3 regions of the Arthrobacter sp. SD1074B genome follow, and region 2 is predicted to be linked to each of the others. Evidence: riboswitches for the same ligand, from Rfam matches in the RefSeq annotation. Region 2 holds a riboswitch; each other region holds the start of a gene.

Region 1 (2,255 bases), 1.4 Mb from region 2:
CCGGGACCCGAGGCCGAAGCTGGCGCGGAGCGACCCGGCCGGCAGGCCCAGCCGCTTCAGCAGCGGATGGGCGCAGAACCGGCCATCGCGCAGGCCGATGCCGTGCTCAGCGGAGAGGTACGCGGCGACCAGGCCGGCGTCGTATCCGGCGACCGAGAAGTTCACGACGCCGATCGTCCCGGGTCCCTCTCCCCGGGCCGTGTCCTCGAAGATGTGGTGGACGCTCACACCCTCGATCCGCTGCAGCCCCTCCACCAGGAAGGAACGGATGGTGTCCTCGTGGGCGTGCCACTGCTTTTCGTCGAGCGCCTCGATCACCTGGCTGGCGCGGGCCAGCGCGGCGGCGCCCAGGACGTTGGGGGAGCCGCCCTCGTGGCGGGCCGGGCCGGTGGTCCAGCTGACCGTGTCCAGCCGCGCATCCCGCACGGCGCCGCCCCCGGCTAGGTGCGGGGTCCCGGCGTCGAGCCAGTCCGGCCGGCCCACCAGTACGCCGGCGCCGAACGGGGCGTAGAGCTTGTGGCCGGAGAAGGCGAGGTAGTCGACGTCGTCCGCGGCGATGTTGATGCGGCGGTGCGGGGCCAGCTGGGCGGCGTCGACGACAATCCGGGCGTCGAATTCGTGCGCCAGGGCTGCCAGCTCACGGATCGGCAGGATTTCGCCGGTGACGTTGGATGCGCCGGTGACGGCCAAGAGGCTCACGCCGCCGAGGGCGAGCTCGGCCCGGAGCCGCGCCACGGTGCCGGCCAGGGTGGCGGCGGCGACGACGCTCCGGTGCGGGACGTTCTGCCAGGGCAACAGGTTGGCGTGGTGTTCAATGTCGAGGTAAAGCACCTCGCCGGTGTGCTGGCCGCCGGCAACGGGCAGGCAGCCGGCCAGCAGGTTCAGCGAGTCGGTGGTGTTCCGGGTGAAGATCACCGAGTCGTCCGCGCGTCCGCCGACGAAGCCCCGGACGATGTTCCGGGCGTTCTCGTACACCGAGGTGCTGAGCTGGGAGGCGTAGCCGGCGCCGCGGTGCACGCTGGCGTAGTACGGCAGAATCTCGTTCAGGTAGGCGGACACCACGGACAGCGCCGGGGCCGAGGCGCCGTAGTCGAGGTTGGCGTAGCGGACCTCGCCGCCCTGGATCAGCGGGGCCAGGATCTCGGCGCCGGACACGGCGGACAGCGGCCGACGGGCGGCGTCGAAGTGTGCTCCGGAAAGCCCCGCGCTGGCGGTGGGGTGGGTAGGAATGGTGGCAGTCGTCATGGGACCTCGCTCAAAAAGGACCCCGCTCACAGGGGATCCGCGCTTGCCGCGTCCGCTCCGGACCGGCCAGGTCGTCACCCGGGGCACCCCGCCGCGAATGGAGGGTTGCCGGCCAGCAAACCGGGGTTTAGCGCTGGCACTCGTGACCTGGTTCGAGCCTAGGACATGGCCGTGCGCACCGAAAAGGCAAGCGGGAATGTGAAGCGTTGTGTTACGGACTGCCGTGGCCGGGCGGCTAGAGCAGGTCGTCCAGGCCCGGGTTGAGGCGTTTGAGGACCTCCGAGTGCAGGATGGAGTTGGTGGCCAGTGCGTTGCCGCCGAAGGGGCCGTCCTCACCCTCGAGTGAGGTGAAGCGGCCGCCGGCTTCCGTCACGATCGGTACCAGCGCGGCCATGTCATAGAGGTTGAGCTCGGGCTCGCAGGCGATGTCGACCGCGCCTTCGGCCACCAGGCAGTAGGACCAGAAGTCGCCGTACGCGCGGGTGCGCCAGACCTCCTCGGTGAGGCCCAGGAACTCGTCGAGGTTGCCACGCTGCTTCCAGCCGCCCAGGCTCGAGTAGGACAGCGACGCGTCGGCGAGCCGGGAGACGTTCGAGACTTTCAGCCGGGTGGCCGCGGCCAGGGAACGGCCAGTGTAGGCACCGGCGCCCTTGGCCGCCCACCAGCGTTTGCCCAGGGCGGGGGCGCTGACGACGCCGACCACGGGTTCGCCTTCGTCGACCAGGGCGATCAGGGTGGCCCACACCGGGACGCCCCGGACGAAGTTCTTGGTGCCGTCGATCGGGTCGATGATCCAGCGGCGCGAGCCGTGGCCGGAGCTGCCGAACTCCTCGCCGAGGACGGCATCGCGGGGCCGGGAACGGGACAGCTGCCCGCGGATGGCTTCCTCGGCGGCCTTGTCGGCATCGGTGACGGGAGTGAGGTCCGGCTTCGTCTCGATCCGAAGGTCGAGCGCCTTGAAGCGGTTCATGGTCTGGGAATCTACGGAATCTGCCAGTACATGGGCAAGG
Region 2 (2,255 bases):
GAAGAATTCCGCGGTGGCCAGCGCAACAGCCTGTTCCAGGCTTCCCCGGCCGCGGCTGACGTCGTGGCTCATCAAAGCCTCGGTGATGGCGATGTAGCTGTTGGCATCGAAGCGGCGCACCAGCTTGTTGCCCTGGTGGTCCAGATAGCTCTCCACCTGGTAGCGGCCCCTGCCGGCCAGCGACCCGGCTTCCAGCGTGGCCTCGGCCGCCTGGGCCTTCCGGCCAAAGCGGCCGTCCAGCTCGGCGGCGGAACGGTAGGTGATGTGGGCGATCCGTCGGGCAAGGGCCAGGCCGGCGTCCGGTTCCGGGCCGCCGTAGTAGTCGCCGCCGTTGAAGTTGGGGTCCTGGCGGATCGCCAGGGTCTGGGCCTGGGCGAACGCGATCTGCTCGGCAGTGCTGCTGGCGCCTACCGAAATCACGGCGCAGCGCCGGACCCGGTCCGGGTAGCTGACCGCCCACTCGAGCGCACGTGCTCCCCCCAGCGAGCCGCCCAGCACGGCATACCAGCTGCTGATCCCCAGGGCGTCGGCGAGCCGCGCCTCGGCGGCAGTGCTGTCGCGGAGGGTGACCAGCGGGAAGCGCGAGCCCCAGGGCCGTCCGTCCGGGGCCGGCGTCGACGGTCCGGTGGAGCCGTAGCAGCCGCCGAGGATGTTGATCGACACCACGAAGTACTTGTCCGTGTCCACCGGGGCGCCCGGGCCGGCCAGCTGTTCCCACCAGCCCGGCTCCTCGCCGGCGCCGCGGGTGACGTGGGTGTCCCCGGTCAGGGCGTGCTCGATCAGCACGGCATTGGACGCGTCGGCGTTCAGCGTGCCCCAGGTCTCGTAGGCGAGGGTGACCTCCGGCAGGGTGGCGCCGGATTCAAGGGCCAGCGAACCGATGGGGAGGTACTGCACCGTCCCATCGGGAACAGCGGAGGTTTTGCTTTCGGGGACACCTGTACGGGTGACGGCAATCGTCATGTGAGGACCTAACTTCGCGCTTGCCCGCCGTCAGCTGACCGGCAGGCCAGGTCTTCACCCGGGGCACCCCGCCGCAAATGGAGGGTTGCCGGCCAGCAAGCCGGGGCTGTCACTGGCACTCATGACCTGCCTCGATTCTACGAAACCTGGCGGCGCAAGCGCGAAGATTGTGACGGCTGTGTGACCTCAGGCGTTTTTGGCTGCCCGGAAGCCGGCGTCGAGGTCCGCGATGATGTCGTCGATGTGTTCGAGTCCCACCGAGAGCCGGACCAGGCCGGGGTTGACGCCGGCCACGGTCTGCTGTTCCGGCGAGAGCTGGCTGTGCGTGGTCGACGCCGGGTGGATGACCAGGGACCGCACGTCGCCGATGTTCGCCACGTGCGAGTGCAGCTCGAGGGCGTCGACGAAACGCTTGCCGGCCTCCGCTCCCCCGGCCAGGTTGAAGGAAACGACGGCGCCGGTACCCTTCGGACCGTACTTGCGGCCACGCTCGTACCAGGGGCTGGAGGGCAGCCCGGCGTAGGCGACGGATTCGACGTCGGCCCTGGCCTCCAGCCATTCGGCGACCCTGAGGGCGTTGGCGACGTGCCGTTCCATCCGCAGGCTCAGTGTCTCGATGCCCTGGGCGATCAGGAAAGCGTTGAACGGCGAGACGGCGGAGCCGAGGTCGCGCAGCAGCTGGACCCGGGCCTTGAGGATGAAGGAGAGGTTGGCGCCCAGCGCCCCGTCCGCCCCGAGGTCCCGGGCGTAGACCAGGCCGTTGTAGGTGGGGTCCGGGGTGTTGAAGCCAGGGAAGCGCTCCGGGTCCTTGCCGAAGTCGAAGTTGCCGGAGTCGACAATCACGCCGGCGATCGCGGTGCCGTGCCCGCCGAGGTACTTGGTGGCCGAGTGGACCACAATGTCGGCACCCCACTCGATCGGCCGGATCAGGAACGGGGTGGAGAGCGTGTTGTCCACGATCAGCGGCACCCCGGCCCGGTGCGCCACTTCCGCGACGCCCTCGATGTCCAGCACGTCCTGCCGGGGGTTGGACACGACCTCGCCGAAGAACAGCTTGGTATTCGGCTGCACGGCATCGCGCCACTGCTCCAGGTCGTCCGGATCCGCGACGAAGGTCACCGAGATGCCGAATTTCTTCAGCGTGTGGGCCAGCAGGTTGTACGTGCCGCCATAGAGGCTGGGGCTGGCCACCACATGGTCCCCGGCCTCGGCGATGTTGAGGATCGCCAAGGTTTCGGCGGCCTGCCCGGAGCTGAGCAGGAGCGCCCCGAGGCCGCCCTCGAGGCTGGCAA
Region 3 (2,255 bases), 2.4 Mb from region 2:
CCGTCGCGAAGCACGCCTCGGTTCCCTCCAGCAGCCGGAGCCGTTCCTGGAAGGTGGCCACCGAGGGGTTCCCGTAGCGCGAATACACGAATCGTTCGTCCTCGCCGGTGAAGGCGCGCTCTGCCGCAGCGGCGGATTCATAGACGAAGCCCGAGTTCAGGAAGATCGGTTCGGTGGTCTCCTGGAACCCGCTGCGGTCGAGTCCGCCGCGGACGGCCTGGGTGTCCGGGCTCCAGCCCTGGGCATCGGGATTGAAGCTCACTTAGTGCTTTCCGGGGTGGAGGGGGAGGCCGCGGTTCTTCCAGCCATTAATGGTCCGGCGGCCGGTCGGGCCGGGTTCGCCTTCGAAACCCTCAAGGACGTTGTAGGCGGTGAAGCCGGCCGCCGCGGCGGCGTCCGCGGCGGCGACCGAGCGGGCGCCGGAGCGGCACAGGAAGACGAGCTCGGCCGCCGGCGCCTGTTGCTGGAGTTGTTCCAGGAAGTGCGGGTTGGGCGCTCCGCCGGCCAACGTCCACTGGACGAACAGGGGGTCCTGCCGCTTTCCGGCGGCGGTGGGGGTGGCCGGGGTGCCGATCTGGGCCCATTCGCGCTCGGTGCGGACGTCCACCAGGACGGCGCCCGCCTCAAGCCTGGCCCATGCCTCCTCCGGGCTCAGGTCTCCGGCGTAGCTCATGCGTGGCCCTCGCCGTCGAACTCGACGACGTCCAGCTCATCCACCGCGTTGGCGACGGCGGCGTCCGCGCTCGCGATGGCGGCAGGCAGCACGACGGCCTGGGCCACGATCACGGTGCTGCCGTTGAAGGTCGCCGAGGGGCTGCCGTGCAGGACATAGCCCTCGGCCAGGGCGGCGGAGACCCGTTCGCAGAAGCTGCGGTCATCGGGCCCGGTGAACAGGCGGTAGGCCAGCCTCCCGTCGGCGGCCGGTCCGGGGACGGCGGAGGACGGGGCGGGGACTGTGGCGGGCACAGCAGGTGCGGACGCGTCGGGCACGACGGATCTCCTTACTTTCACGCTTGCAGCTCGAATTTCGATATGCCGAGTACTCACCTGAGGCACCCCGCCGCGAAAGGGAGGGTTGCCGACCGGCCAGTCAGGGCTTGGCGCCGGTTCTCATTACTCCCCAAAAACGTAGCACTTCCGGCGCTGGCGGCACCGGCGGCCCCGTCATGTTAAGTCACGCGGCCGCTGTGGCGGGCAGTTTCCAGCCACAGCGTGGGAGCGGGTAGCGCTGGCAGGAGCCCCAGTATTCGTGAGCATCCGGCGCAGTGCCTGCGGGACAGATTCGGGTAGTTCCTACTCGGGATATCCCTGGCGCCCTCGCCTTGACTGGGACGGGCATGACCGATGTGCCAGCAGATTTTCGATGGGATAACCAGCAATTTGCCCGGCGCTGCACTGTGGCACCGGCACGTCTACAAAGGAACTGGATTCTTATGGTCTCGATGCACGGCTTAATCTTTGCCTTCCTGGCCCCCCTTCCGGCTGGCGCGGTTCCCTGTGGCACTGGAACGGACCGCTTGTGAAGCCCCGCGTGCTCGTCACCGGCGCGGGCGGATCTGCCGGACGGGCCGTCGCGGCGCAGCTCAAAGCGCGGGGCATACCCGTACTGGGTACCGATATCCGCGAACTGCCGGCAGGGTCGGGAATCACCGCCGTCCGCGTTCTGGAGGCCTCGGATCCGGAGCTGGTCTCGGCGCTCCGCCGGCTGGTGGCCGCCGAAGACGTGAACGTTGTCATCCCTACCGTGAGTGACGAGCTGCCGCAGCTGGCGGCCTTCCGGCCCGCCTTCGGCCCCGACGTCCGCGTCATCATCGGCGAGCCGGGACCGGTGGCCCTCGCCCACGACAGGCTCTTTACCGCATGGCGGCTGCAATCGGCCGGGGTGGCCGTCCCGCGGTTCGGGGTCCCCCGGGATTTCTCCGGCCCTGAGGCCGCCATGGAAGCCCTTGGTGGACCGGTAGTCGTCCGCCCACGGGTCTCCTGCGGCGGCAGCGGCGTGTCTGTTGTCGACGGAGGCGCCGCGGTCGACTGGCACCGGCTGCCGGAAGGCCAGATCGTGCAGGAATTCATCCCGGGAACCGCTTACGGCCCGATGGTCTTCGGCACCCCGGTGCAGAACGCGGCCGCCCCGTTCGTCGTCGTGGTCGAAAAAACCGCACTGGCCGGGGGGAAGGCAGGAAACGCGGCGGCCGCCCGTCGGGTCGGAACCGGCGAGGACGTGGACGTGGGCAATGTGGCCATGGCCGCTGTCCGCG

The links. A riboswitch is a leader RNA that binds a small molecule or an ion and turns the genes downstream of it on or off. The one in region 2 is predicted to bind S-adenosylmethionine.
Region 1: linked by a shared signal. The riboswitch ahead of ACUYM2_RS12155 (aminotransferase class V-fold PLP-dependent enzyme) and the one ahead of metX (homoserine O-acetyltransferase MetX) in region 2 are both predicted to bind S-adenosylmethionine.
Region 3: linked by a shared signal. The riboswitch ahead of ACUYM2_RS17030 (DUF1737 domain-containing protein) and the one ahead of metX (homoserine O-acetyltransferase MetX) in region 2 are both predicted to bind S-adenosylmethionine.

The regions. Positions count from the first base shown of each region.
Region 1 is NZ_JBRAZT010000001.1:2,645,831-2,648,085, reverse strand. Features, by position in the region: gene ACUYM2_RS12155 (aminotransferase class V-fold PLP-dependent enzyme) at 1-1,245, opposite strand, end outside; SAM riboswitch class IV at 1,280-1,393, opposite strand; gene hisN (histidinol-phosphatase) at 1,481-2,255, opposite strand, start outside.
Region 2 is NZ_JBRAZT010000001.1:1,252,775-1,255,029, reverse strand. Features, by position in the region: gene metX (homoserine O-acetyltransferase MetX) at 1-963, opposite strand, end outside; SAM riboswitch class IV at 975-1,090, opposite strand; gene ACUYM2_RS05810 (bifunctional o-acetylhomoserine/o-acetylserine sulfhydrylase) at 1,150-2,255, opposite strand, start outside.
Region 3 is NZ_JBRAZT010000001.1:3,647,885-3,650,139, reverse strand. Features, by position in the region: gene ACUYM2_RS17040 (O-succinylhomoserine sulfhydrylase) at 1-262, opposite strand, end outside; gene ACUYM2_RS17035 (rhodanese-like domain-containing protein) at 263-673, opposite strand; gene ACUYM2_RS17030 (DUF1737 domain-containing protein) at 670-966, opposite strand; SAM riboswitch class IV at 1,005-1,118, opposite strand; gene ACUYM2_RS17025 (ATP-grasp domain-containing protein) at 1,520-2,255, shown strand, end outside.